Regions from separate parts of the Lederbergia ruris genome, predicted to be linked through region 2. Evidence: a T-box and tRNA genes for the amino acid it is inferred to sense, from the RefSeq annotation. Region 2 holds a T-box; the other holds one or more tRNA genes.
The links. The T-box of region 2 lies ahead of argS (arginine--tRNA ligase). A T-box ahead of a tRNA ligase gene usually reads a tRNA of that ligase, here a tRNA-Arg.

Region 1: it has a tRNA-Arg gene. The T-box ahead of argS (arginine--tRNA ligase) is inferred to sense a tRNA for this amino acid. The anticodon was not compared.

Annotation. Positions count from the first base shown of each region.
Region 1 is NZ_BORB01000047.1:324-15,026, reverse strand. It holds gene yidD (membrane protein insertion efficiency factor YidD) at 1-199, shown strand, start outside; gene KI363_RS18945 (metal ABC transporter solute-binding protein, Zn/Mn family) at 392-1,378, shown strand; partial or broken gene KI363_RS18940 (DUF1540 domain-containing protein) at 1,475-1,585, shown strand; gene KI363_RS18935 (hypothetical protein) at 1,809-1,985, opposite strand; gene menC (o-succinylbenzoate synthase) at 2,127-3,245, opposite strand; gene KI363_RS18925 (o-succinylbenzoate--CoA ligase) at 3,242-4,729, opposite strand; gene menB (1,4-dihydroxy-2-naphthoyl-CoA synthase) at 5,255-6,073, opposite strand; gene menH (2-succinyl-6-hydroxy-2,4-cyclohexadiene-1-carboxylate synthase) at 6,039-6,896, opposite strand; gene menD (2-succinyl-5-enolpyruvyl-6-hydroxy-3-cyclohexene-1-carboxylic-acid synthase) at 6,893-8,632, opposite strand; gene KI363_RS18905 (isochorismate synthase) at 8,629-9,993, opposite strand; gene KI363_RS18900 (1,4-dihydroxy-2-naphthoate polyprenyltransferase) at 10,272-11,195, shown strand; gene KI363_RS18895 (TraR/DksA C4-type zinc finger protein) at 11,698-12,444, shown strand; tRNA gene KI363_RS18890 (tRNA-Glu) at 12,499-12,570, opposite strand; tRNA gene KI363_RS18885 (tRNA-Ser) at 12,585-12,675, opposite strand; tRNA gene KI363_RS18880 (tRNA-Asn) at 12,733-12,804, opposite strand; tRNA gene KI363_RS18875 (tRNA-Ile) at 12,809-12,882, opposite strand; tRNA gene KI363_RS18870 (tRNA-Gly) at 12,894-12,967, opposite strand; tRNA gene KI363_RS18865 (tRNA-His) at 12,983-13,058, opposite strand; tRNA gene KI363_RS18860 (tRNA-Phe) at 13,078-13,153, opposite strand; tRNA gene KI363_RS18855 (tRNA-Asp) at 13,257-13,333, opposite strand; tRNA gene KI363_RS18850 (tRNA-Met) at 13,337-13,410, opposite strand; tRNA gene KI363_RS18845 (tRNA-Ser) at 13,431-13,523, opposite strand; tRNA gene KI363_RS18840 (tRNA-Ile) at 13,536-13,612, opposite strand; tRNA gene KI363_RS18835 (tRNA-Met) at 13,622-13,695, opposite strand; tRNA gene KI363_RS18830 (tRNA-Ala) at 13,719-13,794, opposite strand; tRNA gene KI363_RS18825 (tRNA-Pro) at 13,807-13,880, opposite strand; tRNA gene KI363_RS18820 (tRNA-Arg) at 13,958-14,034, opposite strand; tRNA gene KI363_RS18815 (tRNA-Leu) at 14,041-14,126, opposite strand; tRNA gene KI363_RS18810 (tRNA-Gly) at 14,139-14,213, opposite strand; tRNA gene KI363_RS18805 (tRNA-Leu) at 14,243-14,324, opposite strand; tRNA gene KI363_RS18800 (tRNA-Lys) at 14,349-14,424, opposite strand; tRNA gene KI363_RS18795 (tRNA-Thr) at 14,430-14,505, opposite strand; tRNA gene KI363_RS18790 (tRNA-Val) at 14,513-14,588, opposite strand; rRNA gene rrf (5S ribosomal RNA) at 14,593-14,703, opposite strand, start outside.
Region 2 is NZ_BORB01000005.1:151,000-165,702, forward strand. It holds gene KI363_RS04730 (branched-chain amino acid aminotransferase) at 1-138, shown strand, start outside; gene KI363_RS04735 (dimethylarginine dimethylaminohydrolase family protein) at 289-1,140, shown strand; gene mug (G/U mismatch-specific DNA glycosylase) at 1,110-1,658, shown strand; T-box leader at 1,722-1,930, shown strand; gene argS (arginine--tRNA ligase) at 1,979-3,673, shown strand; gene murB (UDP-N-acetylmuramate dehydrogenase) at 3,849-4,760, shown strand; gene KI363_RS04755 (hypothetical protein) at 5,119-6,021, shown strand; gene KI363_RS04760 (DUF4129 domain-containing protein) at 6,051-6,692, shown strand; gene KI363_RS04765 (DUF4350 domain-containing protein) at 6,714-7,853, shown strand; gene KI363_RS04770 (AAA family ATPase) at 7,850-8,779, shown strand; gene KI363_RS04775 (DUF58 domain-containing protein) at 8,730-10,088, shown strand; gene KI363_RS04780 (stage II sporulation protein M) at 10,066-11,046, opposite strand; gene KI363_RS04785 (RDD family protein) at 11,158-11,958, shown strand; gene KI363_RS04790 (MFS transporter) at 12,210-13,400, shown strand; gene KI363_RS04795 (DUF4349 domain-containing protein) at 13,448-14,353, opposite strand; gene KI363_RS04800 (PspA/IM30 family protein) at 14,498-14,703, shown strand, end outside.

The DNA.
Region 1 (14,703 bases), on a different contig from region 2:
TTCTCCCTTAAAGCCGCCAACCTGTCGCTTTTATCCCACTTGCTCGCAATATGGATTGGAAGCGATCCAACGGTTTGGGGCGATTCGCGGTGGTTGGCTAACCATCAAACGGATTGGAAAATGCCATCCCTTTCACCCCGGGGGAATTGACCCTGTTCCAGAAAAAATAGATAAGTTGAAGCATCAGCATGATGAATAAACGGCTAGAAGCACGAAAACGAGAGCTTTTTTCCTGAATTTGTTCATCCTGATCGCAATGCTACATCCATTCCACCAAAATATTCCCTTGATGATTTTTTTAAAAAATATATTGCTTTTTCTTTAAAAATCAGCTATGCTAATTTCCGTACTTTAAATCGGAATGATTCTTATTAAGGAAGAGGAGGAACGCATGAATAAGCATAAGCGTATTTATTTAGTGATTGTATCAATTTTTATTTTACTATTAGCGGCCTGTGGAAATGAACAACAGAAAAATAATACTGGCAAGCTAACCATTTATACAACGGTTTATCCGTTACAATATTTTACAGAAAGAATCGGTGGAGAGCATGTTTCTGTGCAATCCATTTATCCGCCTGGTTCTGATGAGCATACATTCGAACCTTCGCAAAAAGATATGATGAAGCTCGCGGATGCCGATTTATTCTTTTATATTGGCTATGGATTAGAAGGTTTTGCGCAAAAGGCGGAGAAAACATTAAAAAATGAGACTGTTCAGATTGCGGCCGTTGGGGAGAAAATCGATGTGGAACCTCAGTCTCATCAACATGAGAATCATGAGGAACATGAACATGAAGAGCATGGGCATGAAGGACATGAACATGGTGAGGAAGATGGACATCATCATGGTGACGTGAATCCCCATCTTTGGATTGATCCGATCTACGCGAAAGAATTAGCAGAACAAATTTTGCAGCAATTGGTGGAGGCTAAGCCTGAGTATAAATCAGAATTCGAAAAAAACTACCAAGATTTAGCAGGTGAATTAGAGCAGCTTGATCAGGACTTTGCTTCGATGGCGAAGCAAGCGAAAAGAAAACAATTTGTTGTGGCCCATAAAGCCTATAGCTATTGGGAAAGTCGTTATGGACTCGAGCAAATTGCGATTGCGGGGATTTCGTCAACAGAAGAACCTTCGCAAAAAAAATTACAAGCCATTGTCGATACCATCAACGAAGAAAAGGTTCCCTCTATTTTCGTCGAGCAAAATATTAACTCACACCTCGCTGAAATTATTCAAAAAGAAACAGGGACGGAATTGCTTCCGATTCATAATTTAGCCGTGTTAACAGAAGATGACCTAAAAAACGAGGAAACCTATTTTACTTTAATGGAGAAAAATTTAACCAACTTAGAAAAAGCTTTGAATCAATAAACGTTCATATTCTCTGAAGGATGAACAGCTAAGTTCGCGCCGTCCTGGCGCAACGCTGTTCTGACCCACATCCTGTGGGCCTAGAATTGTCATTATTGGAAAGAAGGAAATCAATGTGGGGCTGATTGTATTTATGTCGTCAGCCAGCATGGGCATAATGCTTCATCAGGAGAGGTAACTGATTGTCAGACGTTTAGAAAGAGGTAACATCCGAAATGAAGGAAAACGCATGAGTTATTCATACAGTCTTTCACCTGGCTTATCGTTCTTTTACCTGATTCCTTCTTGGGATTTAATACATTATCTGAACGCAAAATACGTTCAATGTAATCATTATCTATATCTAATTCAGAAAATATCTCATTTTTCATTAGTGATCTGTAAGTGTTTTTACCTGAACCGTTGTTACCTGCAAAAACATACAATGTCTTCATTCATTTGAAGCCCTCTCCGTCATCTCTTTATAGCCATTAGGATATTCTTTTACCAATTTTCCATTTTCAACGTAAATGATTGGTTGATTATACATCTTAGCATCTATCATAGCTCTTTCTCCAGTGAACTTCGCCATTCTTGAAGCTTTATCACTTAAACCACGTTTAACCACAGCGCCCCCTCCTTGATTTGTTGATATTTTTACAACAGACATTGAAAATAGTACAAATACATTCCATAACACAAGTATAAACTAAAATCAACCACTTTTGTTAATTTTTCGTTTTTATTGCAAATATATATAAGGGATTTTCTATGTCATGTGGCTTGTGATAATTTCCTTATGCAAACGCACTTCTTCCACACGCCGTTCGTTTAATGAAAATCCAATCCCTGGGAGGGTCGGAACGGTGATTTTTCCTTTCTCCATCTCAATGGGCCGATCCAAAATATCTTCTTCCCAATAGTGAGTGGAAGGTGATAGATCACCTGGCAATGTGAAAGCTGGAAGGGAAGCTAAGGCCAAATTATGAGCTTTCGATATACCAAATTCGATCATGCCGCCACACCAGACTTGGAGCTGATTTTCTTGACAGAGATCGTGAATTTGTTTGGCGTTCGTTAGTCCTCCAACACGACCTACTTTGATGTTGATGATTTGGCAACTTCCTAATTGAATCGCACTTTTCACATCATGAACATTCGTGATGCTTTCATCTAAGCAAATCGGTGTGTTGATTTGCTTTTGCAAGATGGCGTGTTCGACGATATCGGTTGTACCAAGGGGTTGCTCGATCATGAGTAGGTCAAATTCATCCAAAGCACGAAGGCGGTCGACATCATCCAGTGTATAGGCGGAGTTGGCATCTGCCATCAAGGGCACATCTGGGAATTCCCTTCTGATCGCCTTGATAAACTCGACATCATTGGCCGGGCTAATTTTTAATTTCATGCGTTCAAACCCTTGTTCAGAAAACTGCTCGATCTGTTTAAGCGCATCTGTGACATCTTGTGTAGCCACAACCGCTCCTGCCCGCACCTCATTGCGCTCCCCGCCAAGTATCGTGGAAAGAGACTTTCCTTGTTTTTTTGCGTACAGATCCCAAAGCGCGGTTTCAATGCCACTTTTGGCCATTGGATTTCCCCTCAGGCTAGAAAATTCACGTGTAAACTCCGAAGGATGAGCAAACTTTTTTTGTAGAACCACGGGTAAAATAAAATCCTTTTGGATATGATAAGCGGTCTTCACTGTTTCTTCCGTATACCATGGGGAGGAAAATGCAACTGTTTCTCCGTAGCCGACTTCTCCTTCACGATCCCATAGTTCAATGATGATGGCCTCTCGTTCTCGAACTGTCCCTAAATGGGTAGAAAAAGGCTGCTTTAATGGCATCGCAATAATCGAAACCTGTGCTTTTACAATATCGATCATGACTGTTTCTCCTGTTCTAGATATTCTAGTAGCTTGCGACGCAATAACTTATTGGCGGCATTCCTTGGTAAAGCTTCGACTTGGATAATTTTTTTCGGAACCTTGTATGCGGCTAGATGGGTGCGGCAAAATTGCATAAGTTCTGCTTCGGACACAGAATTTCTGGCGGCGATAAAAGCATAAGGCACCTGTCCCCATTTTTCATCTTTTATCCCCGTAACGCCAGCTTCGATAATGGCGTCATGTCCCAAAAGCACTTCCTCGATTTCGGCCGGATAAATATTTTCTCCACCTGAAATAATTAAGTCTGAACGGCGGTCCAATACATATAAAAATCCCTCTTCATCCATGTAACCGATATCGCCTGTTTTGAACCAGCCTTGTTCAAAAGCCACTTGATTGGCTTCAGGCCGGGCAAGATATCCGCTCGTAATATTCGGGCCTTTTAATTGAATCTCCCCTGGTTGGTTAGGTGCGGCCTCTCGGTTATTCTCATCAATAATTCGTATTTGCGCCGGAAAAAGCGCCTTTCCAGCTGAACCTAATTTTTTAAAAGCATCTTCTGGGCTTAAAGTCGCTATTTGTGATGCGGTTTCTGTCATGCCATATGTTTGAAATATCGGGATCCCTTTTTCCACACATTTTTCTAAAAGCGGTAATGGCGCTGGTCCCCCTCCAAGCAATAGGCACCGGAAAGAGGAATGATAGGTTTTCATTCCAAGCGTTTCAAGCATTCGGCTTAACATCGCGGTTACAACTGACATGATTGTGATTTGTCCTGATTGAAGCAGAGAATTGGCTTTTTCCTCATCAAACTGTTCCATTAAATAAACAGGCATCCCATAAATGACACTTCTCATTAAAATCGAAAGACCACTAATATGAAAAAGCGGAACCGCACAAAGCCAGGAATCTTTCTCTTGCAGGCCTAAATTAAGAGAAGAACCAATCGCACTCCACCAATGATTGCCATAGGTCTGCTGCACTCCTTTCGGCTTGCCAGTTGTGCCCGAGGTATACATAATCGAACAAGTTGCGGCAAGATCATATTCGTCCCTGATTTCAAGCTGTTGGTTGGGGAAGCTTTCATATTGGGTAGTTGTATAAATCCGGAGTTGAGGGTTTTCTTCGCGGAGTTTATTCGCCATCTCTGCCAAAGTCTCATCATAAAAAAGAAGATTGGTTTGACTATCTTGCAATTGAAACCCTAATTCGGTTGTGGTCAAACGATGGTTTAAAAAGACCGCTTCGATTCCAAGTTGCTGGAGTGCATGAATCAACCAAACCATTTTTGGATGATTTTTCATTAAAATCGCGGCACGGCGGTCTTGCTCTTTTAAACTTGATGCTAGTTTCGCTTGCAAATCTTGGACAATGTCTTTCATTTCTTGAAAAGTCCACACTTGGTCTTCGAATATCAATGCAGGTTTATTGGGGCTGATATGACTTCGCTGCAAAAGCCAATTCGGGATCCTCTCACCCATTCCATTCCCTCACTTTCGTAATCATTTGGGTTGCTTCTTAATGGACCGAAGCAACGTTTTTTATGCTTCCTATCTCGATTGCGGGCACGGTTCGGCCTTGATCGTTACCCTTTTGGGCTTCTTAGCTCGATTGCGGGCACGGTTCGGCCTTGATCGTTACCCTTTTGGGCTTCTTAGCTCGATTACGGGCACGATTCCGGCTTGATCATGACCCTTTTGGGCTTACTACTTCGATTGCGGGCACGATTCCAACTTGATCATGACCCTTTTGGGCTTACTACTTCGATTACGGGCACGATTCCAACTTAATCATGACCCTTTTGGGCTTACTACCTCGATTACGGGCACGATTCCAACTTGATCATGACCCTTTTGGGCTTACTACTTCGATTACGGGCACGATTCCGGCTTGATCGTTACCCTTTTGGGCTTACTACTTCGATTGCGGGCACGATTCCAACTTGATCGAGGGCTTCTCATAGTTAAGAAAGACTTGGTGGCATGCCACCAAGTCCTCTCGTGATATTAAGGAAAACGTGGGAATTGATCAAAGTCTGGTTTACGTTTTTCTTTAAAGGCGTCTCTACCTTCTTTCGCTTCATCCGTTGTGTAGTAAAGCAAGGTCGCATCACCAGCAAGTTGTTGCAGGCCTGCTAAACCATCGGTGTCAGCATTGAAAGCTGCTTTTAAGAAACGCAAGGCTGTTGGGCTTTTTTCGAGCATTTCTTCACACCATTTCACTGTTTCTTCCTCTAATTGCTCGAGTGGCACAACGGTGTTGACTAAGCCCATATCTAATGCCTCTTGCGCATTGTATTGACGGCAGAGGAACCAAATTTCTTTCGCCTTCTTATGTCCAACAATCCGAGCTAAATAGCCAGAGCCATAGCCCGCATCAAAGCTGCCCACTTTTGGTCCTGTTTGACCAAACACAGCGTTATCAGCTGCAATCGTCAGGTCGCAAACAACGTGAAGAACATGCCCGCCACCAATCGCATATCCTGCCACCATTGCTACAACTGGCTTAGGGATCACACGAATCAGTCTTTGGAGATCAAGAACATTCAAGCGTGGGATGTTGTCCCCGCCTACATAGCCACCATGTCCTCTTACCTTCTGATCACCACCGGAACAGAACGCTTTCTCCCCTGCCCCTGTTAAAATAATCACGCCAACTTCTTTATCATCACGGGCATAGGCAAAAGCATCCATTAATTCCATCACAGTTTCCGGCCTGAATGCATTATGTACATGAGGTCGATTGATCGTAATTTTGGCAATCCCATTATATGTTTCATATAAAATATCTTCATACTCTTTTTTGCTTGTCCATTGAATCGACATATTCCGAACTCCTTTCAAGATTGATGAGAAACTCCCTTACTATTGTATCAAAACTTTTTAAATCCTCCACATGAATTGCATGGCCGACATTTGGTACCTCTGTCATCTTCGCATTTGGGATCACTTTTACCATGTCTCTAGCAATTCGACAAAACTTCGGATCCTTGTCTCCACAGATCAATTGCACAGGCATGAGCAAATCGTTTAAATGGGACCACCAAGAAGGTTGTTGTCCGGTCCCCATCCCCCGCAAGCTACCCGCAAGTCCAACCGGATTTTGCCGTAGACGCTGCCGGCGAATTTTTTCCTGATTCGCTTTTGGCAAATTTTTCTGCGTGGAAAACAAAGGGATCTCCTGCCAATAATCGACAAATTCCTCGATGCCCTTTGCTTCCAACATTTGCGCCAATTGCTCGTCCTGATGGATTCGAGCCTCCCTTTCCTCTGGTATGGACAATCCAGGCGATGCACTTTCTAAAACTAGACTTTTCACTTTTTCGGGAAAGAGAAGCGCAAAGCTTAAAGCTAATCGCCCTCCCATCGAATACCCAAGCAAATGAACTTTTTCAATCTTTAATGTCTCTAAAATAGTAGCTAAATCATTCGCTGCCTGTTTTGTCTCATAACGACTGGAATCTGCAGGCGCACTTGTTTTTCCATGACCTAATAAATCAAGAGAAATGATTGTGAATCGATCTTGCATCCGGTCCGCAAATTCTGTCCAAGTCGCATGATCCCCCGTAAATCCGTGTAAAAGCAACAATGGCGGCCCACTTCCTTGCATCGTATAAAAATAATCTACGCCATTCACATGAATCATCATTTTTCTACACCTTGCAGGTAAGTCGTTATTTCCCGGGAAACTTGTTCCCACATTTTCCGATGGGATGTTAGATTTTTCGCCCTGTCTGTCGGAATTTCAATCACATTTAACCCTTTATAACTTGCTGCTGATTTGATTGCTTTGGAAAAATGTTCCCAGTCTGTCACTTTTTCGTATTGCCCATGATACATTTCCACAGCATGCTGAAAATCCAGTCCTGTTGGTGTACCAAATAAAACTTCGAAATGCTGCTTCGATTCTGCTTGCGGTAAATAAGAGAAGATCCCGCCTCCATCGTTATTCACCAAAATGATCGTCATGTTTAACTCATATAATTTTGCCGCTAACAATCCATTCATATCATGGAAAAAAGATAAATCCCCGATTAATAAAAACAGCGGTTGTTGATAGACAGAAGCCCCTAAGGCTGTTGAAACAACCCCATCAATCCCATTCGCACCGCGATTTGCCATAACCGTAATGCCTTGGTTATTTTTGTGGAAAAAGGTGTCTACATCACGAATCGGCATACTATTGCCGACAAAAATCGTGCTATCTTTCGGTAATCGTGGGAAGAGCTCATAAAATACTTTCCCTTCTTCCAGTTCCTGCTCTTGAGACATATGAGCCTTAATCGCCGTTTTCGCCAATTGATCGACCTGCTGCCATTGCGATAACCATTCATTATTTTCATTTTTCTTTACATAATTCGTCAATTGTTGACAAAATGCCGTCTCATCCATTTGAATCACCTTCGTACCAAGATGATAAGGATCTCTCCAGCCTGCCTGTCCATCCACAATAAAATGCGGGATCCCGCGGTATTTTTTCATGAAGAGGGAAAGTGGTTTCGATACAGGCATCGCCCCAAATCGCAAAATAAAATCGGGTTGAAATTCCGCAAGTACACGGTCTGTTTTTAAAATCGCGTCATAACTATCGATGATCACCGAGTTGTCCAATCGCAGTTGAGACAAAGGATCTGCCAGAATGGGAAAAGCTAACTTTTCGGCCAAACGGATGGCTGCATTAGAAAAAGATGGTTGATCCATCGGCCCACAAATGATCAAGCCCTTTTGATACTGGCTGATCTCACGTGCGATTCGCTCCAGGGCGGCCTGTGGCAATGCTAGCTCACCTGCGATGATTTCATAGTCCGCCTGCTCTTCAGAAAATGGATAAGGCTCAAGAGCTGGAAGCAATGGCTCACGCAGCGGAAAATTCACATGTACAGGTCCTGGAACTGGGCTTTTACATTCTTTCACAGCGCGGCGGGCAACCATTTTCGAATAGGTAATTTGCTCTGCGCTATTTTCAGGCAGCGCCATTTCCGCAAACCATTTCACATGGTGACCGTATAAATGAAGTTGATTAATCGCTTGCGGTGCGCCTACATCACGCAACTCATGAGGTCGATCCGCCGTTAGCACAAGCAAAGGAACCCTCGATAAATTCGCTTCGACAACAGCCGGGAAGTAATTGGCTGCCGCTGTTCCCGACGTACATAATAGGACAACAGGTGACTTTGAAGCTTTGGCGAGACCAAGGGCAAAGAAGCCAGCTGACCGTTCATCAATATCAATATAAGTATTGATCTCCTGATGCTCTACCATTAAAAGAGCAAGTGGCGTAGAGCGAGAACCAGGACTAATCACAACATCCCGAACTCCCGTTTGAAAAAGTCCGGTAATAAAAGCGGCTAAATACTCGGTTAAAGCTTGTTGGTGTAAATTCATAAGCTCTCCTTCCCAAAAGCACGTAACATTGGTTGGAATTTAATGCGCGTTTCAACGAGTTCTTTCTCAGAAATGGAATCAGCCACTAAACCGCACCCCGCATATAAATAGGCTGAATTTCCTTTCGTCAGGCCAGAACGAATCCCAACGATAAATTCTCCGTTTCCGCGATAGTCTGTCCACCCGATCGGACTCCCATAGAATCCCCGGTCCATGTTTTCCTTGTCACGAATGATTTTCATAGCAGGCCTTGTCGGAACTCCTCCTAAGGCAGGGGTAGGGTGTAAGGATTGAATCATTGCAAAAATAGAACTTTTCTTTTTCGCCCTTCCTTTTACAGGAGTGTATAAATGTTGGATATAAGGTTTTTTCATTAAGACAGGCTGATTCGGAATGAATAGTTCTTCACAAAAAGGTCGTAAAGCATCTTCAATCATCGAAACCACTAACTCATGTTCAAAAAGATTTTTTGAATCCTGCAACAAGCTGTCTCCCAATTGCTGATCTTCCTGTTCATTTTTCCCACGAGCAATCGACCCAGCTAAACAAGTCGATAAAATTTGATTTTCTACTTTTTCTATCAATCGCTCTGGAGAAGCACCAAGAAAACAGCTATCTTCTGCTTCCATAGAAAATACATAACTACTCGGTTGCTGGGATAATAGCTGATAAATAATCGTTTCCGATGCGATAGATTCAGCAAAGTCAAGCTGCAATTTTCTTGCTAATACAACCTTTTGCATATCTGTGTTTTGTAATTCATGTACGACTTCTTCAACACTTTGCAGCCATCCTTCTACATCATATTCTTTTTGGGCTAATTGTTCTGGAAGGGGAAGAGGCTCAGCCTTCATCTGCTTTACCCACTGTTTTAAGTGTTCTCCTCCCCCCTGATCCATTGTGCCAAATTGATTAATGGTTAGGAAATATTGTTCCTGCCAACAAGTAATCATGATTTCAGGCAAATAAAAGAGGGAGTCTCCAAAACTTCCCCATTCATTCGCAGGCATCTGATTCGTATCAAACGAAAAACCACCAAATAATAATGGTCCTGTTCCTGGAGCGTCAAAGCTATTCTCAATATGGGCAGCTTGCAAGAGTTTGTCCCATTGTTGCTGAATCTGTTCAAATCTCTTCTCAGGGCATTTACTTGTAAGAGATGCCGCAATCCCTATCCCAACGATCTTAAATGTCCCGTCCGCGTTTTTCCAATAAAATCTCTGTCCTTTTGCATAAGTGCGGTGTGACTGATAAAAAACAAAAAGATCACATGGATCAATGGATAATGTATAACTAAAAAGTTTGCCCCTCTCGATTGCTTCTGATTGCACAAAGCGATTGGGGGATAATATTGTCTTCAAGTCAAATCTCTCCTAAAGCTACGTTCTAAAGTCTGTATTCCTCCTTATTATATATGAAGAAGGACGTTAAATGTAGTGTTCACACTTAGGAAATCATTTCCCGTGAATATTTAATCGGAAAGGATTGACACTTTATGACACTTTTCATAAACTTTATAGGAGAGGCCAACAGGACGTTGGTCACAAAGGCGTGGCGATTGTTGTCGCGGTTTTAGCCTTTGATCCTTCTTTTTCCTTATTTTTACTATATTATTGTTCATTAGAGGAGAGACATTTCTATGAAAGCACAGGCTAGTTCTGCCATACAAGCAGATAAAGGCTGGAGAATCTGGTGGCAGCTTGCACGCCCCCATACCCTTACAGCCGCATTTGTTCCAGTCTTTCTTGGGACTGCTTTAGCCGCCAATGATGATGCGATCCATATCCCCTTATTTCTAGCGATGATGATCGCAAGTCTGTTAATCCAAGCGGCTACCAATATGTTTAATGAGTATTTTGATTTTGCCAGAGGATTGGATCATGAGGAATCGGTTGGGATTGGAGGAGCGATTGTCCGCAATGGTGTGAAGCCTAAGACTGTCTTAAAATTAGCTTTTATCCTTTTTGGCATTGCCCTTCTATTAGGTATCTATATTTCGTTAAGCACAAGTTTATGGATTGCTGTGATCGGTTTTGTCTGCATGCTCGTCGGATATTTTTACACTGGCGGCCCACGCCCGATTGCCTACACACCTTTTGGGGAGTTCATGTCAGGCTTTTTTATGGGATTTGTCATTATTCAAATTGCTTATTTCATCCAAACCGGAGCTATTTCCCAGCAAAGCGTATTTATTTCCATACCGATTTCGGTACTTATTGGAAGTATTATGCTTTCTAATAATATTCGCGACTTAGATGGTGATAAAGAAAGCGGCCGAAAAACGATCGCGATTCTCATTGGTAGAAAAAATGCGATTATATTACTAGCGGCAATGTTTGCTTTTTCCTATGTATGGATAATCTTTATGACCCTATTTACGGAAGCACCCTATTGGTTATTCATTACCTTTTTAAGCATTCCCAAAGCTATCCAAGCTGTAAAAGGTTTTATTGGCAAAACGGAACCGTTCGAAATGATGCCTGCCATGGTCGCGACCGCGAAAACCAACACGATCTATGGACTTTTAATGTCCGTGGGAATCATTATAAGTTATTTTATCTAAATCGTCCTCCTTATACAGGAGGGCTTTTTTATGTTTATTAGCTTCTGTTTAAAGGAAAATATAAGTAATCAAAAAATTAGTGTTCAAAAAGGAGGATAAAAAGGACCAAGTCGGCTAAAGGCGCTGACGTCCTGTCAGCAACGCCGACACTAGTACGTCCTGTACGTCCTGTACGTCCTGTACGTCGAAAGTTCGAGGCGGCGAAGCCTTCGAGCAGCAGACTTGTACAGGATGTACTGACTTCCGTGTTGCCCACAGGACGTGGGCGGTTTTAACGGAAGACCCTTATCATCTGATACATGAGCACAAGGAAAGCTTCCCCGAATCCGCATCGCACGCCGGAAAAGTGGTTTTCTTTTCCAAGCAGCGGAGAAGCAAGCCAACGAAGAAATTCGCAGTGTCATTTTTACCGGACTTTTTGAACATCCTCATAAAGAGATCCTGATTAGCATTTCAAAAAGTGTTTATACTACATTTGAAGACTTGAAAGGGATGTGCCGCGATGATTACGAAAGAGCAGATGTCAAATTTAAAACAAGAGCTTTTGCAACAGAAGAAACAACTGGAAGTCACAGATGATGAAGATAGTTTCCGTAACCGAAGTGCTCACGAAAATATTGGTGAACTATCTCTATACGATAATCACCCTGCTGACGCGGGAACAGGTTTCTATGAAAGAGAAAAAGACATGGCTTTGTCTGTACATGCTCAAGATGAGCTAGGAAAGGTTCAGCATGCCCTAGAAGCAATGGAAAAAGGAACTTATGGTCAATGTGAAGTCTGTGGGAAAGAGATCCCTTATGAGCGTCTAGAAGCTCTTCCTTCCACTACCTATTGTATTGATCATTCACCAGAGCAAAAAGTACCTGGGGACCGCCCCGTTGAAGAAGATGTCTTAGAGCCGGCCCATGACAACTCTTTTTCTTATCGGTTGAGAAGCCCTGTCAAAGATTATGAAGATAGCTTTGAGGAAGTAGCCAAATTTGGAACTTCGGAAACACCATCCGATTTTGTTGGGGATTACGATGATTATAACGAGCTTTATCAGGATGAAAGTAAGGATGGGACTCAGGAAGAGTATGAGACCTTTAGTGTGACTGATATTAGTGGTGACCATAGAAGTACCTTGCAGACAGATGAGAAAGAAGAGTATGAAGAAAAATTAGATGATACGGGAATGGAGTCGCCATTGGGAGATATCCCTTATAAGGAAAAAGATAGTTATATTGATGATGATCATTCAGAATGAGGAACTCGACAAAAAAGGTAACAGCTTCTTTTGAAGTTGTTACCTTTTTTTAGATGACCCCTACGGGATTCGAACCCGTGTTACCGCCGTGAAAGGGCGGTGTCTTAACCGCTTGACCAAGGGGCCTTGCAAATATGTAATGGCGGAGAAGGAGGGATTTGAACCCTCGCGCCGCTTACGCGACCTATGCCCTTAGCAGGGGCACCTCTTCAGCCTCTTGAGTACTTCCCCGTAAAAAATTCATTAAAGCTAAAACAACTTTTCATTAACCGGAGAAAATAGTTACAACTCCGCAGGTAGGATTCGAACCTACGACCGATCGGTTAACAGCCGATAGCTCTACCACTGAGCTACTGCGGAATGATGGGCCTAAGTGGACTCGAACCACCGACCTCACGCTTATCAGGCGTGCGCTCTAACCAGCTGAGCTATAGGCCCATAGTAGAAAATGGAGCGGGTGATGGGAATCGAACCCACGACAACAGCTTGGAAGGCTGTAGTTTTACCACTAAACTACACCCGCAAAGTAATATTATTTTGGGGCGACTAGTGGGAATCGAACCCACGAGTGTCGGAGCCACAATCCGATGCGTTAACCACTTCGCCATAGCCGCCATACCGCATCGATTCAAATGGTGGCTCAGGACGGAATCGAACCGCCGACACAAGGATTTTCAGTCCTTTGCTCTACCGACTGAGCTACTGAGCCGTAAGTTATGGTTTACGCTAAGCTTCGAATCTCTTCGTCCGCTTCCCCGACCTTCTCGCTTATCCTAAACCTTTCATTTAACAATAAGTTTATGTAATACAAATGGCGGTCCGGACGGGACTCGAACCCGCGACCTCCTGCGTGACAGGCAGGCATTCTAACCAGCTGAACTACCGGACCAAATTGCGGGGGCAGGATTTGAACCTGCGACCTTCGGGTTATGAGCCCGACGAGCTACCAGACTGCTCCACCCCGCGATGATTTTAAAGGTTTTATATGGCGGAGGAAGAGGGATTCGAACCCCCGCGCGGTATGACCCGCCTGTCGGTTTTCAAGACCGATCCCTTCAGCCAGACTTGGGTATTCCTCCAATATAAAATCATGGTGGACCTTGTAGGACTCGAACCTACGACCGGACGGTTATGAGCCGTCTGCTCTAACCAGCTGAGCTAAAGGTCCCTTTGTTAATAGCGGCGGAGGGGATCGAACCCCCGACCTCACGGGTATGAACCGTACGCTCTAGCCAGCTGAGCTACACCGCCACATTGATTCATTCACATTAAAATGGTGGAGCCTAGCGGGATCGAACCGCTGACCTCCTGCGTGCAAAGCAGGCGCTCTCCCAGCTGAGCTAAGGCCCCATGAAAGAATAATCGGGAAGACAGGATTCGAACCTGCGACCCCTTGGTCCCAAACCAAGTGCTCTACCAAGCTGAGCTACTTCCCGTTTAATGTGAGAAATAGAATGTTGGATGTTATAAATTTGGCAAACCATTATTATTCCAAATTCTACTTTTTTAGAATTGGCGCGCCCGAGAGGAGTCGAACCCCTAACCTTTTGATCCGTAGTCAAACGCTCTATCCAATTGAGCTACGGGCGCTAAAAATGCCGAGGACCGGAATCGAACCGGTACGGTAGTCACCTACCGCAGGATTTTAAGTCCTGTGCGTCTGCCAGTTCCGCCACCCCGGCATAATCATAATCTGGAGCGGAAGACGGGATTCGAACCCGCGACCCCCACCTTGGCAAGGTGATGTTCTACCACTGAACTACTTCCGCATATTTGGATGATTATGAATAGATATAAGTGCGGGTGAAGGGAGTCGAACCCCCACGCCTTGCGGCACTAGATCCTAAGTCTAGCGTGTCTGCCAATTCCACCACACCCGCTCGATGAATTGGGATAATAATCAATGGTGAGCCATGCAGGATTCGAACCTGCGACCCTCTGATTAAAAGTCAGATGCTCTACCAACTGAGCTAATGGCTCGTCCATGGTGCCGGCCAGAGGACTTGAACCCCCAACCTACTGATTACAAGTCAGTTGCTCTACCAATTGAGCTAGGCCGGCAATATAATGGTGGAGGATGACGGGTTCGAACCGCCGACCCTCTGCTTGTAAGGCAGATGCTCTCCCAGCTGAGCTAATCCTCCATTTGCCTGGCAACGTCCTACTCTCACAAGGGGAAGCCCCTTATTACCATCGGCGCTGAAGAGCTTAACTACCGTGTTCGGGATGGGAACGGGTGTGACCTCTTCGCTATTGCCA
Region 2 (14,703 bases):
TTCTGGAATGATCTTAAACTCACCATTCATAATGGAAAAACCGGAGAATTATCAAAAAAGCTTTATGATACTTTAACAGGCATCCAAACTGGAAAAGTAGCAGATCCATTAAACTGGGTGATGAAAGTAGAAGAATAGTTTTAAAAAAGTAACTAGTCAAAAGGCTGATTAGTTACTTTTTTGCATTGTAGCAAGGTGTTGCAATATTACTCATCATTGTCATTTTAGTTGCCAACCACCTCTAATCTTTGTTTAAATCAAATTATTAGAACAACAAGGAGATAAACGATGATATTTAAAGATAAACGAGAGAATGTATTTTGCAACAATGAATATGGGCTTTTAGCAAAGGTGATTTTATGCGAACCGAAATATATGGCGATCCGCGAAATTATTAACGAAACCCAAAAGCATTATGATGACCAGCAAATCGATCATCATCTTGCTGTAAAGCAACATCATCAATTTATAAAATCATTACGTGAATGTGGAGTAGAGGTTTTAACCATACCACCTAAAAAAGAATATCCCGAACAAGTTTTTACAAGGGATATTGGTTTTACCATTGGCCACCAAGTTTGTGTGTCGCAAATGGCGAAAGGTGTACGCCAAGGCGAAGAAATAGAATTAAAGGATAGGTTATCTCTCCACCAACTGCCTTATTTGGACATCCAAGAAGGGGTGATTGAAGGCGGCGATGTCATGGTCGACGGTACAACTGTTTATATAGGTGTCAGCAGCCGTACAAACATACGAGCCATTCACTATTTAGAAAAAGCTCTTCCTGAATATCACATCGTTCCCATTCCGTTTCAAGATAAGTATTTACATCTTGATTGTGTCTTTAATATTTTATCTGCGGAGGAAGCCTTGGTTTTTCCTCGGGCGTTTGATGAAGATACGCTTGCAATATTAAAGGGAAAATTTAACCTTATTGAGGTCACGGAAGATGAACAATTCACACTTGGAACAAATGTACTATCGATCGGAAACAAAAGACTTTTTAGTTTACCTGTTAATCAAAAAGTCAATCAACAATTAAGAAATAAAGGGTATACCGTTATGGAAATTGATTTATCCGAGATTATTAAATCAGGAGGATCTTTTCGGTGCTGCACCTTACCGATTTTAAGGAGGTAAAGAAACATAATGTCACAAAACCCGTTCCAGATCATCTGAAAAAAGGGTTAAAACTGCTGTTTGTTGGTTTTAACCCGAGTATTCGTTCGAGTGAAACCGGTCATCATTATGCGAATCCAACGAATAAATTTTGGAAGGTTTTATTTGAAGCAGGACTTACGGAGCGGCGATATTTTCCAAATGAGGGGGACGCCCTTTTTGAACAAGGATATGGCTTTACGAATATAGTTCCTAGGCCAACGAGAAATGCGGCTGAAATTACAAAGGAAGAATATCGGCAAGGTAAAGAAGTATTAGAAGAAAAAATCCGTTTTTATCGACCGAAAATAGTCTGCTTCGTAGGCAAAGGGGTTTATCTACAATTTTCCGGTAAAAGAAAAGCAGAATGGGGGCGCCAACCTGATCAAACCATTCACGGAGTCATTGATTTTGTGGCTCCATCAACGAGTGGTCTTGTGCGAATGAGCCTTGAAGAAATGACGGAAATTTATAGTCAATTACGGGATCTGATTGTTTGATAAGCATTCTAAAAAGAGGTTGCTTTTTCGTAAGCAATCGATTATAATGACGAAAATCAATCGAGAAATCCTTTGACGAAGAGAGTAATGATCAACACGACTTAAGCGAGTTAGGGTTGGTGTGAGCCTAGCAGTCTGTTTGTTCACGAAACGCACTTCTGAGGAGCAGCCTGAAAGTACAGTAGGGTTTAGCCGGAGAATTTCCGTTAAAGCATAAAAGCAGGTTCAATATGAACAATAAGAGTGGTACCGCGATTCATCTCGTCTCTCATTTTAGAGGCGAGATTTTTTTATTTTAAAAATGGAAGGGTGAAGTGGTGATGCTACATGTTATTAAACAGTATGCGAAAAGAATTACAGGGGAAGTTGATGATGCTTTATCGTATGAAGATATAGAAAAACTAATAGAAATTCCCAAGCATGAAAAACAAGGTGATTTGGCTTTTCCGTGTTTTGTACTCGCCAAAAAATGGCGGAAACCTCCACAAGAAATAGCAAAAGGATTATCTGAGAAATTAACGGATTCCTTGTTTAGTAAAATTGTAGCTGTAGGTCCTTATGTGAATGCTTTCCTCCATAAGGAAACGGTTGTGAAGTATGTTTTAGAACAAATTATTCAAAATGGAAAAAATTATGGCTCATGGAGCTTCGGGAATGGCAAAAATGTGGTGGTTGATTTTTCCTCTCCTAATATTGCTAAGCCATTTTCGATGGGGCACTTAAGATCAACCGTAATAGGAAATTCGTTAGCTCATATTGCCGAAAAGTGTGGCTATAAAACGATCCGTATTAACCATCTCGGTGATTGGGGGACGCAGTTCGGAAAATTAATGGTAGCTTATAAGTTATGGGGAAATGAGCAGCAGGTGAAACAGAATCCGATCAAGGAATTATTAGCATTATACGTCAGATTTCATGCAGAGGCTGAGAAGGATGCACGGTTGGAAGAGGAGGCAAGAATGTGGTTTAAGAAATTAGAGGATGGGGATGAGGAAGCATATCAACTGTGGTTATGGTTTCGTGAAGAATCCCTTCAGGAATTTACTAAAATTTATGATTTATTAAGTGTCCGTTTTGATTCTTACCATGGGGAAGCCTTCTACAATGATAAAATGAACGAAACGGTAAAAAAGCTGATCGACCTTAAGTTACTTGAACAGTCAGATGGTGCCCAAATTGTCAATCTAAAAGAATTCAATCTACCACCTTGCTTAATCCAGAAATCAGATGGTGCCACTTTATATGCAACAAGGGATTTAACGGCTGCGATTTATCGTTATCATCATTACCATTTCGACAAGGCTTTTTATGTAGTGGGTCAAGAACAAAGTCTGCATTTTCAACAAGTAATCCATGTCTTAGAAAAAATGAATTACCCTTGGGCAAAAAACATCTCTCATATCCCATTTGGGTTTATTTTAAAGGATGGGAAAAAAATGTCCACGAGAAAAGGCAAAGTTGTATTATTGGAAAAAGTGATTGAAGAAGCGATTCAACTCGCCCAAAAGAATATTGAAGAAAAAAACCCGAATTTAACGATGAAAGAAGAAGTAGCTAAAATGGTAGGCGTTGGGGCGATTATTTTTCATGATTTAAAACACGAAAAACAAAATAATATTGAGTTTTCTCTTGGGGATATGTTAAAGTTCGAAGGGAATACAGGCCCTTATGTGCAATATACACATGCAAGAGCATGTTCAATCTTGAGAAAAGCAGGTCAATTGGATCTCACAAAGGATTTAACGGGAAAAATAGAAGAAGAAAGCTGGATGATTGTCAAACAACTTATGCTATTTCCTTCAGTCATCGAAAAGAGTTTTCAGCAACATGAACCATCCGAAATTTCAAAATATCTAATCCAACTCTCCCAAGATTTTAATAAATATTATGCCCATATTAAAATCTTGCATAACGATCATTGTCTAACAACCCGATTGGCCCTTGTCAAGGCCACGACGATCGTGCTAGAAGAAGGACTTAGATTATTAGGAATACAGGCACCTAAACAAATGTAATGCCTAGATAAAACGCAGATTTTGAACGGAATGGAGATGAATGAATATATTAATTATGGTTAGCCCATTATTTTTATACTGCATTCATCTCGCTTTTTTTAGTATAATGTTTTTTGAACCGTTGCGAGCGGAGTTTAGATTTTCGCAAATAATTTATAAGAGGCAGAATAATATGATGGAAATTGTGAACATAATGAAAGATTTACAAAAAAAATTACCACATGTTGAGTTTTTACAATCGGAACCATTATCAAGACATACCTTTATTAAAACGGGCGGTAATAGTGATATTTTTGCGATACCTAGTGAAATTGAAGAATTACAAGTGATTGTCCAATATGCGGCTCAACATGAAATCCCTTTGACGATTCTGGGAAAAGGGACAAATGTGATTATAAGAGATTCAGGAATTCGTGGCATTGTCATAAGTCTAGAGAAGTTTAACAAAATTAGCGTCAAGGACGAAGAGATTTATTGTGGTAGTGGCGCAAGCATTATTGATGTGTCAAGAGCAGCTCTCGATTCTCAATTATCTGGTCTTGAGTTTGCGTGTGGGATTCCAGGAACAGTTGGGGGAGCTTTGATTATGAATGCTGGTGCCTATGGTGGAGAAATTTCAGAAGTACTGACCCATTCCACCGTAATTACTCCTTCAGGTGAAATCTTAACACTAGGACGAGATCAATTTGATTTTGCCTATAGAAATAGTGTGTTCGCTAAGAAAAAATATATTATCGTTGACGCGAAATTCAAATTAGTAAAAGGAAATCCAACAGCCATTAAAGCAAAAATGGATGAAAATACATTTTTACGTGAATCTAAACAACCATTAGAATATCCTTCATGTGGAAGTGTATTTAAACGTCCACCTAATCATTATGCAGGAAAATTAATTCAAGACAGCGGCTTACAAGGAACTAGAATTGGTGGAGCTGAAGTGTCTACGAAACATGCAGGCTTTATTGTCAATGTTGATCATGCAACGTCATCCGATTATATTCAGCTTATTCGGCATGTACAAAAAACAGTGAAAGATAAATTTGGAGTAGATCTAGAAACGGAAGTTAAAATTATCGGTGATGAGTAATTATTTTTAAGTAGAACATAACCCAGCATTGAGAAGGATTACGAAGAATTTATTATATAAGGCTAAATTCGCGATAACAATCGCCACGCCTTTATCACCTGCGTCCTGCAGGCCAACTGAAGACTGTTGTTGGTTATTACACCAGCAACATCTTTTTTTATCACCATATTTACTAAGCATACGTCATATAATAAATCATTCAAATGAGGTTAGTCCTAGATAACTGCAAATATATGGAACTAAAAATGCCTAAACAGGAATTTTATCCTAAAATGAGAAACGATTCCCTTCTTATCTGCGATTAATGATAAAATAGGCCTTATGATTATTTCATTTCGTGTAACGGGGAGGATATTCATTGGATACAAAATTTAACAGCCCAAAGGGATTTGGAAGGATTTTAGATCATTCATTTAGTTTAGGAAAAAATAACTTTGCACCATTTTTCACCGTTTTCTTAATCTTTATGGGACCTATTTTTTTAGTGCAAGCCTTTATTAAATTGTTGTCTGGTGCTGCCTTTTTTAAAGGGAGTGGAGAAGGGGAGTTTTGGTTCGAACAAACCATTATGAGTTTTGAGGATACTCCTGCTAATGTCATAGCTGATCTTGGTATTAGTCTTGTCAGTTTCCTAGGTATATTTTTATACCCACTTGCATTAGGATCGATTATGTTGATGATCAATCATATCCGCAAAAACGAAACATTCACATTGGGGCAAGTGATGAAGGAGGTTTTCCCACGCTACGGCTATTTACTAGCAAGCAGTTTCTTGTTTGGGTTGATTTCTTTTGGATCTTTCTTTGTTCCGATGTTTTTCATTGGCATCGTCGGAGTAATTGGTGGACTCATTCATCCTGTCATAGGTGTAATTCTTGCCATTCTAATGGTGCTGGGAACGATGATTGGGGTAGGCTATTTCTTGACAAGATGGAGTTTTTATTTTGGTCCCGTCATTCTTGGGGAAGAACCTCTAGGTTTCTCCAAATCTTGGAAAATGACAAAAAGTCGCGCATGGGTACTATTGGGATTGTATCTAGTTTTTTTCCTTATTATTTCCAGTATTATTTATTCAGTTGAATTTTCATTAATGATATTACTTGGGAATAGTGTGTTTGTTACTTTAGTTTCCGGGGTTGTCACTTTATTTACAAGTATGATTTTTGCTGTTGGATATTCTGTTATGTATTATGATTTAAAATTGCGATTTGAAGCAGAAGATTTAAAAGATTTAATTAGTGAATATAATGTTCGTCCATAACGGACCTGAATAGGTTAGGTGATGGAAATATGTTGGATCCAGATAAAGCGAGACAAGATCTAGAAAAAATATTGAATACCAAAGAATATCAAGTGTACAACAAAGAATCGCAAAATACATTGCAAATTTGGTGGTCTAAGGCAAAACACTGGTTGATGGAACAGCTTGAAAAGCTGTTCCCTTCTATGAAAATGGTGGACACATCAGCGAGCATATTGCTTATAGTTCTTATTGTGGTCGTCATTCTACTACTAGCATTAGCCGTAATATTGATCATCCGTTATGGTGTAAGAAAAACAAAGTTTAGAAATCAACCACCATTACAGAAATTGTCTGAAATGGAATGGTCTTATCAAAGTCACATAGCTGAAGTAAAAAGACTAGAAGAAATGAAGGAATATACGAAGGCTACACGCCATCTATTCCTGGCTCTACTCCTATATTTTAATCAATGTGGTTGGCTTGAAGCAAAAGTGTGGAAAACCAATTGGGAATATTATGCAGAATTAAAAAGGACTCATCCAGCATGGGCGCAAAAGTTTTACACTTTAGCTCGTTTCTTCGATAAAGTGACGTATGGTGAACAGCAAATCGAAGCAGCAGAATACGAAAATTATAAGAAAGACATCATAGCAGGATTAGAAGAAAAACATCACTCTTCAGAAGGATAAGAGAAAGGGGGAAAATACGAATTGCAGCCACAATCCAGTCATAAACGAATATGGATATGGATGACTGTTTTGCTCATTATTTTTATCATCCTAAGCTATCTCTTTTATACACCTAATCAAAAAGAATATCCTAACTTCGTTTCCCAGTCACCTTCTCCAACTGGAGTGAAGGCATTTTATACATATTTAGATCAAGAGTTTGATTCGGTCAAAAGATTTCATTATTCTTCAGAACAACTACCAATGACAGATCACAATCAATTACTCATCATCATTGAACCATTTATTATGCCGGATAGTAAGGAGATGCAAGAATATCAAGCCTATATGGAAGCAGGGAATACAATTCTGTTAATCTCGGAGACTCCTGATGATTTTTTTGGACTTACGACTGAGCCAACAAGTGTGAACAATTTAGATGAAGTCGAAACTGTTGTGGATCAAAACGGTCGGGAGCTTCAGGCACTCCTTACTAGTCCCTTGCGACTAATAACCAAAGAGGGTGATCAAATTCTCCTTCACGATGAAGAAGGACCATTAGGCCTAAAGCACTCCTATGGCAATGGACAACTGTATGTCGTGAATTCACCGAAATGGCTAGCTAATAAAGAAATACTGACTGCTGACCATATTCCGATCATCACTTCATTGTTAAACGATATTGCGCCGAGCGAAATATTATTTGATGAGTACTTACATGGAAGCCAATCTCCGCTCACAACTGTAAATACCTATCCTAAATGGTTTATTTTGTTCATGATTCAAGCTGCATTCCTTACTTTATTATGGTTATGGAATACAGGTAAAAGATTTGGCCCGATCTTCATTCCGAGAGAAGAATCTGTTCGTTTTAGTGATGAAAGACTCAAAGCACTATCATCTTGGTATTTAAAAGGGAAATTATACCACGACAGTTTGCACACACAGGCGGAGTATGTCAGAACATTAATGAAAGAACGTTGGGGAATTTCTTCTACAAAAGATTGGCCAGATATTTTAGATGACCTGTTACGTAGGGATATAAACATACCTGATACAGACCTCGCAACGTTTATAAAAAAATTAACAAACGCATTAACAAAAAAGGATATGAGTAAGCAAGAATATGTATATTGGTCAAAGAATATTGATCGCTTAAGGAAAGAGGTGGAGGAAGGATGAAACCAGAATTAGCATCCTTACTAGAAAAATACGAAGAAAAAATATTAGGGCAAACAACCAATTTACGACTATTACTATCTGCCATACTTACAGATGGCCACGTACTTTTGGAAGGTGTTCCAGGAACAGGAAAAACGAAAACAGTTCGAACATTAGCGGAACTGCTAAATGGTCGTTTTAATCGAATTCAATTTACACCAGACTTATTGCCAAGTGATATAACAGGAAGCAGTATTTACAATATGCAAGAAGGGCAATTTGAGACAATCCGTGGTCCCATTTTTACCAATATTCTCCTTGCAGATGAGATCAATCGAACACCGGCGAAAACACAAGCCGCTTTATTAGAAGCGATGGAGGAAAAGCAAGTAACCATTCAAGGAGAAACGTATTCATTGCCAGAGGTGTTTTTCGTAGTGGCGACACAGAATCCAATTGAATTTGAAGGAACCTATCCTTTACCTGAAGCCCAACAAGATCGTTTCTTATTTAAGCTTTATATTGAGTTCCCTTCCTTTGAGGAAGAAAAAGCTGTCCTTCAACAAATGATTGAACCTACACCATTAAAAACAGCAGTGGACGCCGTCATGCAACTAGATTCCTTTTTGGAGATTAGAAAAGAAATTGAACAGGTTACATTGGGAGACGGTGTGCTCGATTATATTATGAAAATTGTCCGCAAAACAAGAGAGGTTGAATCCATTCGTTTTGGAGCAAGTACGAGAGCGGCTATTTCCATAGGAAAAGCAAGCAAGGCATGGGCTTATTTGGAGGGTAGGGATTATGTTACTCCCGATGATGTAAAAATGGTAGCAAAGCCATCTTTACGGCATCGAGTACAGTTATCTCCACAGATAGAATTGGAGGGAGCGTCCATTGATCAAGTCATCCAAGAGCTGGTGGGGTCGGTTCCTGTTCCAAGATAAAGGGATTTTACCATCGAAACGATTACTTTTTGTCTATGGAATATTAAGTGTTGTGTTATTATTATTTAGTTTTTGGGGGATTTCTTGGACATTTGTCTTTGGGATCAATACACTTATCCTTTTATTTAGTTTTATCGATCTCTTTTTTACACCTAAACGGAAGCAAATTCAATTTCAGCGTATCATCCAAGAAGAATTAGAGCGAGGATTACCATACGAGATGATGATTGAAATAAAGAACAGCTCGAATTATGCTTTTACATACTCCTTTGTTGACGGCTTACCCTTATCCTTTCAACGTCCTTTCCCTGTACGAGGAAAGGTTGAAAGGGGAAGTGTTAGCCAGGTTGCATACGAAACGAAAGCAAGTGTGAGAGGAAAATATGAGCTGAAACATTTATATTTCCGCTATCGGAGTACCTGGGGATTATGGGAAAAGCAAATGCTCGTCGATTTAGAAAAGACTATAAAAGTGATACCTGATTTAACTGAGACAAGAGCTTTTTTAGAAGATGCACAAAAGTTTTTATTATACGATGGCGAAAAAATTAGAAAGTATCAAAGTGGGATGGGGGATTTTGCACAGATCCGAAATTACGTTGTAGGCGATGATCCACGGAAAATCAATTGGCGACAAACAGCTAAACTTAATGAGTTGATGACAAATGAATATGAGCCAGAACATGGGAAATATATTACGATTTTGCTTGATTGTGGCAGGATTATGGGAGCCGAGTTGGAGACGGGGAATAAGCTGGAAAAAACACTGGAAGCATCTTTAACTGTAGCAGCGGCCGCTTTAAAAAAGGGCGATTATGTTTCTGTCCTTGCGTTTTCAAAGAGTGTAAAAAAATACATCCCACCAGCAAAAGGAATGGACCATCTCCAAACAATCCTTCATGCCATTTACGATCTGCATGTCGATGCTTTTGAATCGAACTACGGAACTGTGTTCTCTTTCTTAGATACGATGCAGAAAAAACGTAGTCTCATTCTATTATTTAGCGATATTCGCACGTTTTTACATGAAGAATCAGCTTTAATGTATCTAAAGCGACTCCGCAGACGCCATTTATTTTTTATGATCGGAATAGAAGATCAACAATTAGTAGAAAAGGCGAGAATGCAGCCAACATACGCCGATTTGGCAATGGAAAAAAGTATTGCGCAACAGGAAATTCTTTTTATTCAAAGGGAAAAAAACAAATGGGAAAGTCAAGGCCTCCAAATGATGGAGGCCCAAGGGGAATACCTAGCAACAGCGGCCGTTTCCCACTATATCGATATTATGAATCGACACCTTTTATAGCATGGCGGCGATTTAATAATTGTTTGCCGATCACAACATATAGAATTAAGCCAATGATCGTAAGGAAAGCGACAAAATACTTGGCTTCCAAAGAAATCGCAGCTGGGGTGATAAATCCCTCTATCACTCCGGCGATAATAAATAAAGGAATCGTCCCAATGATTAATTGTATAGAGCGAATTGCTTGCTTTTTTAATTGAAAGCCTCTAGAAAATTGGCCTGGTACAAAAAGCTTAAAGCCCATTAATAAACCGGCTCCTCCAGCAATGAAAATGGCGGTTAATTCGATCATGCCATGGGGAACAATATAGGCCCAGAAATCGTAGGACTTTCCATGTGCCCAAAAAAGACCCGCAAGTGCGCCAACAATAATACCGTTATAGACCATTACATAGACTGTTAATATACCTAAAGTAATCCCACCTGCAAAAGCGAGAAAAGCCACTTGAATATTATTTGTCATAATGGCAGCTGACATGGTCGGTGAATCAACCATTCCGTCATTGCTCCCTAATTGGGTAGGGTCAACCGATTGTGCGATATCATTAGGCAGAATTGTATAGAGATGAAGCGGATCAGATATAACGGTGAAAAAGCTTCCTAGCATCCCTAATACAAATAAACCCATGGCTACGAGTATCGCTTTCCATTGTTCTAATAATAGGCCTATAAAAGTAGTTGTGAAAAAGTGGCGAAACTGCCCCATACTTGTCGTTTGATCTTTATATAATACATTATGGGCTCTAGAGACTAACTCATTCAGATAGCCTGTTAACTTTTCATTAGGAAAATTTGTTTGACTATAGGAGAGATTCTGTGAAGCTTTTTGATATAATCGGTAAAATTGCTTCATTGATTTTGCTGTCACATTTCTTTTGCTTTTGCCAATCATTCTGGATAAATCCTCAAGTTGTTTCCAGTCTTCACGATGTTGCTGAGTAAACTGTTTGATATTCATTATTTTTTCACCTGCCAATTCCTTAGTAAATCGAATCAATGCTTATAATTATAATAATGTTTTAGATAAATAGAAACACTTTAACAAAAATAAGTCTTTGGGGGGATACCATTGGATAAAGAAAAAGTAGGAGTGAAGACTCCCGAATATATTTCCCTGCAATTTCAGCTAGCAGGATTAGGTTCTAGAACGGTTGCTTTCATTATTGATAACGTGATTTTATCGATTGCTATGGTGATCATTTTACTCGTGAGCTTTCTTTTAGTATTTGCCGTTTCAGAAATTCCATTTATGGAAGACGCGATATCTTATCTATTTGTCTTCATGATAATTGGATTGTTTCTCCTCAACTACGGTTATTTTGTGATCCTTGAATTCTTTTGGGGTGGTAAAACAATCGGAAAGAAGATCATGGGAATTAGAGTCATTCAAGAAAATGGCCAAAGCATTACCTTTCTAGCGAGTTTCATTCGTAATCTATTGTTAATCATTGATTCGTTACCTTATTATTTAGTTGGGCTGTTAATGATTTTCTTCCATCCGAAAAAGAAACGATTAGGGGATTTGTTAGCGGGAACGATTGTGGTTTATGATGAAAATGCTCCATCTAAAAAGAAGCAATCGAGCATTGAAAGAGAAATTCATGATAGAGGTCTAACAAAAGAAAGTCTGTCCTTAGATACTTGGAATTTAAAATCCATTGACATGCAGGATTGGAATTTAATCCGAACGTATGCGAATCGCTTTAAACAATTAGATGTAAAGGATCGTATAGAATTGACAGATCAAGTAGCACAAATCATCTTTCCTAAATTAGGATTAGAATGGGAACATAAAGATAGTCAAGAATCGGAAAATATGCTCCTAATCGTTTACTTACATTTAAAAGACGAATGGGAATATGAAATATAGTTTTTCTGAGCGGAAAGGATGTCTGAGATTAGAAGACATTCTTTTCTTTTATACACTCAGGCGCTGTATGTCTAGACATGCAGCAGTAGATTATGCTACATTGTATAAGTTGTTTCGTGAAACTAAATATTTGCTTGAAAGTGTCTATTTGATGCATTTTAGTAGTTTTCTTTAAAAGTCATTACTTTGCTACATTAGAATGTGGGCTATTCTTAAAATACATTTTTGTTTGAGTTAGGAGAGAAATTGAAATGGATTCACAAGGGAAAATTCAAGGGGCTAATACTAGAGAAAAAATTTGGACGAGAGATTTTGTTTTAATTTGCATCGCCAATTTTTTCGTTTTTCTTGGGTTTCAGATGACATTGCCTACTCTGCCAATCTTTGTTAAAGAATTAGGGGGCAGTGATCAAATGATTGGGATCATTGTCGGGATCTTTACTTTTTCTGCACTTTTATTCCGACCATATGCTGGTCATGCTTTGGAATCCAAAGGTCGGCGTTTCGTTTACATGCTTGGATTATGTGTATTTGTTCTATCTGTTGGATCCTATGCTTTCATTGCTAGTATCGCATTATTGCTCATCATGCGGATTGTTCAAGGAGTAGGGTGGGGTTTCTCTACTACAGCAAGTGGAACGATTGCGACAGATTTAATCCCCCCAACGCGCAGGGGAGAGGGAATGGGGTATTTTGGCTTGTCAGGTAATCTGGCACTCGCTTTCGGTCCTTCTCTTGGTCTAACTCTTGTCGGGAAAATCTCTTTTTCTTCACTATTCTTAATTTGTGGTAGCTTAGGATTAGCAGCACTATTGCTTTCTTCACAAATTCACTATAAGAAGGTAGAAGAATCACCAAATAAGGCAGCAGTCCCTAAGTTTGACATATTTGAAAAGTCGGCGATTAAACCGTCTCTATTGTTATTTTTTATCACTGTCACATTTGGCGGGATTGCTTCATTTCTACCATTATATGCGGCCGAGAAAAATATTGCAGGTATTGAAATGTATTTTCTAGTTTACGCATTATTCCTAATGTTATCTCGAACATTTGCCGGAAAAATTTATGACAAAAAAGGGCATCTCTATGTTTTTCTACCTGGAACCATTTTAGTTTTTATCGCTATGATTCTCTTGTCTTGGCTTCCAAACATTACAGTTATGCTAATTGCAGCAGGGCTATATGGACTTGGCTTTGGTAGTGTTCAACCAGCCTTACAGGCATGGGCCGTCGATGCATCTCCCGATAATCGTAAGGGAATGGCTAATGCCACTTTCTTTTCCTTCTTTGATCTAGGTGTCGGATTAGGGGCCATGACATTTGGTCAATTAGCTTTTCTTTATGGTTATAACGTCATCTACATCACTTCTGCTGGCTCAGTTATGTTATCCATCTTTTTATATATTTATCTTTTAATCAGAACGAAGAAAATGGCCCATTAAATAAAAGCTTCACCTGAATAATAGGATTCCATTCAGGTGAAGCTCTTTTATTCTTTCTTTTTTCGCCTTCTAATGAAATAAAACAGGACTAGGCCCATCATTAATACAATAATGAAAATAGGAAGGTTTCCAATCAAGAAGACGGCTAATCCGGAACCTGCGGAAAGCAAAAAATTGGTGCTCGCTGCCAGTTGTTTTTTTGTTTTTCCCCATGTGTTTAAAGGTTTTTCGGCAATTTTTTGGATAGAATCTTCCTGCATATAAATGGTAATCGTTGAATAATCCGTTTGATTTTTCAAAAATTTCATCTTACCTGTAATCGTTTCAATTTCTTCTTGGATATTGGCTAGATCATTCGATATTTGTAATAGATCCTCAGTTTTTTTAGCATCCTCTAAAAAACTTAATAATCTTTTCTCAACCACTCGTTTTGATTGTAATCTAGCTTCTAAATCAACATATTGTTCTGTAACATCCTCACCGGAAATGGTTCTTTCAAGAACTTCGATCACTTCCTCTTCCGTTTCACGAAGAAATGTTTGAAAATCCTTATCAGGAATGCGAATCACAAGCTGACCTGCTTTTTCTGTCTCGCTTTCTCGGTACATATTCGACTCAACAATATAGCCTGCGTATTGCGCCACTTTCTTTTCAATCGAAGCTTGAGCTTGATCAAGATCTTGTACAAGAACCTGTAACTGAACTTGATGAATCACCATTCGCTCTGTTGTAGCTTTTCTTTCTGCTTCTTCAGAGTCGTTTTCTACTGACTGATCTTTACTTGAATTTTCCGTTGCACCAATCGAAGCATCACTTGAACTTTCTGTCTTGGCTATTGAAACATCATTTTTTGAAAAGCCGGCGGTATCACTGCTTTCTTTTGACTGATTTGTACTACAAGCGGCTAACAATAATGGGATGAGAAGGAAGGAGACAAAAAGCAATTTTTTCATAAGATAAAACCCCCTTTACCATCATTGGACGTAGCTAACAGGGAAATGTTACAATTATTTTATCTTGATTTTTTTAAAAAAATGAATCTTTTTGAAGGACAAAACAGTATATATACTACACTAAAAAAATAGGAGGACCCTTTTATGAGTATTTTATCTAGATTTAAAGACATTATGGCAAGTAATATTAACGCCCTTTTAGACAAGGCAGAAAACCCTGAAAAAATGATTGATCAATACATGAGAAATTTACAGAGTGATTTAGGGAAGGTAAAGGCTGAAACAGCATCTGTCATGGCAGAAGAACAAAGATCTAAACGCGCATTAGATGAATGCGTAAAAGAAATTGA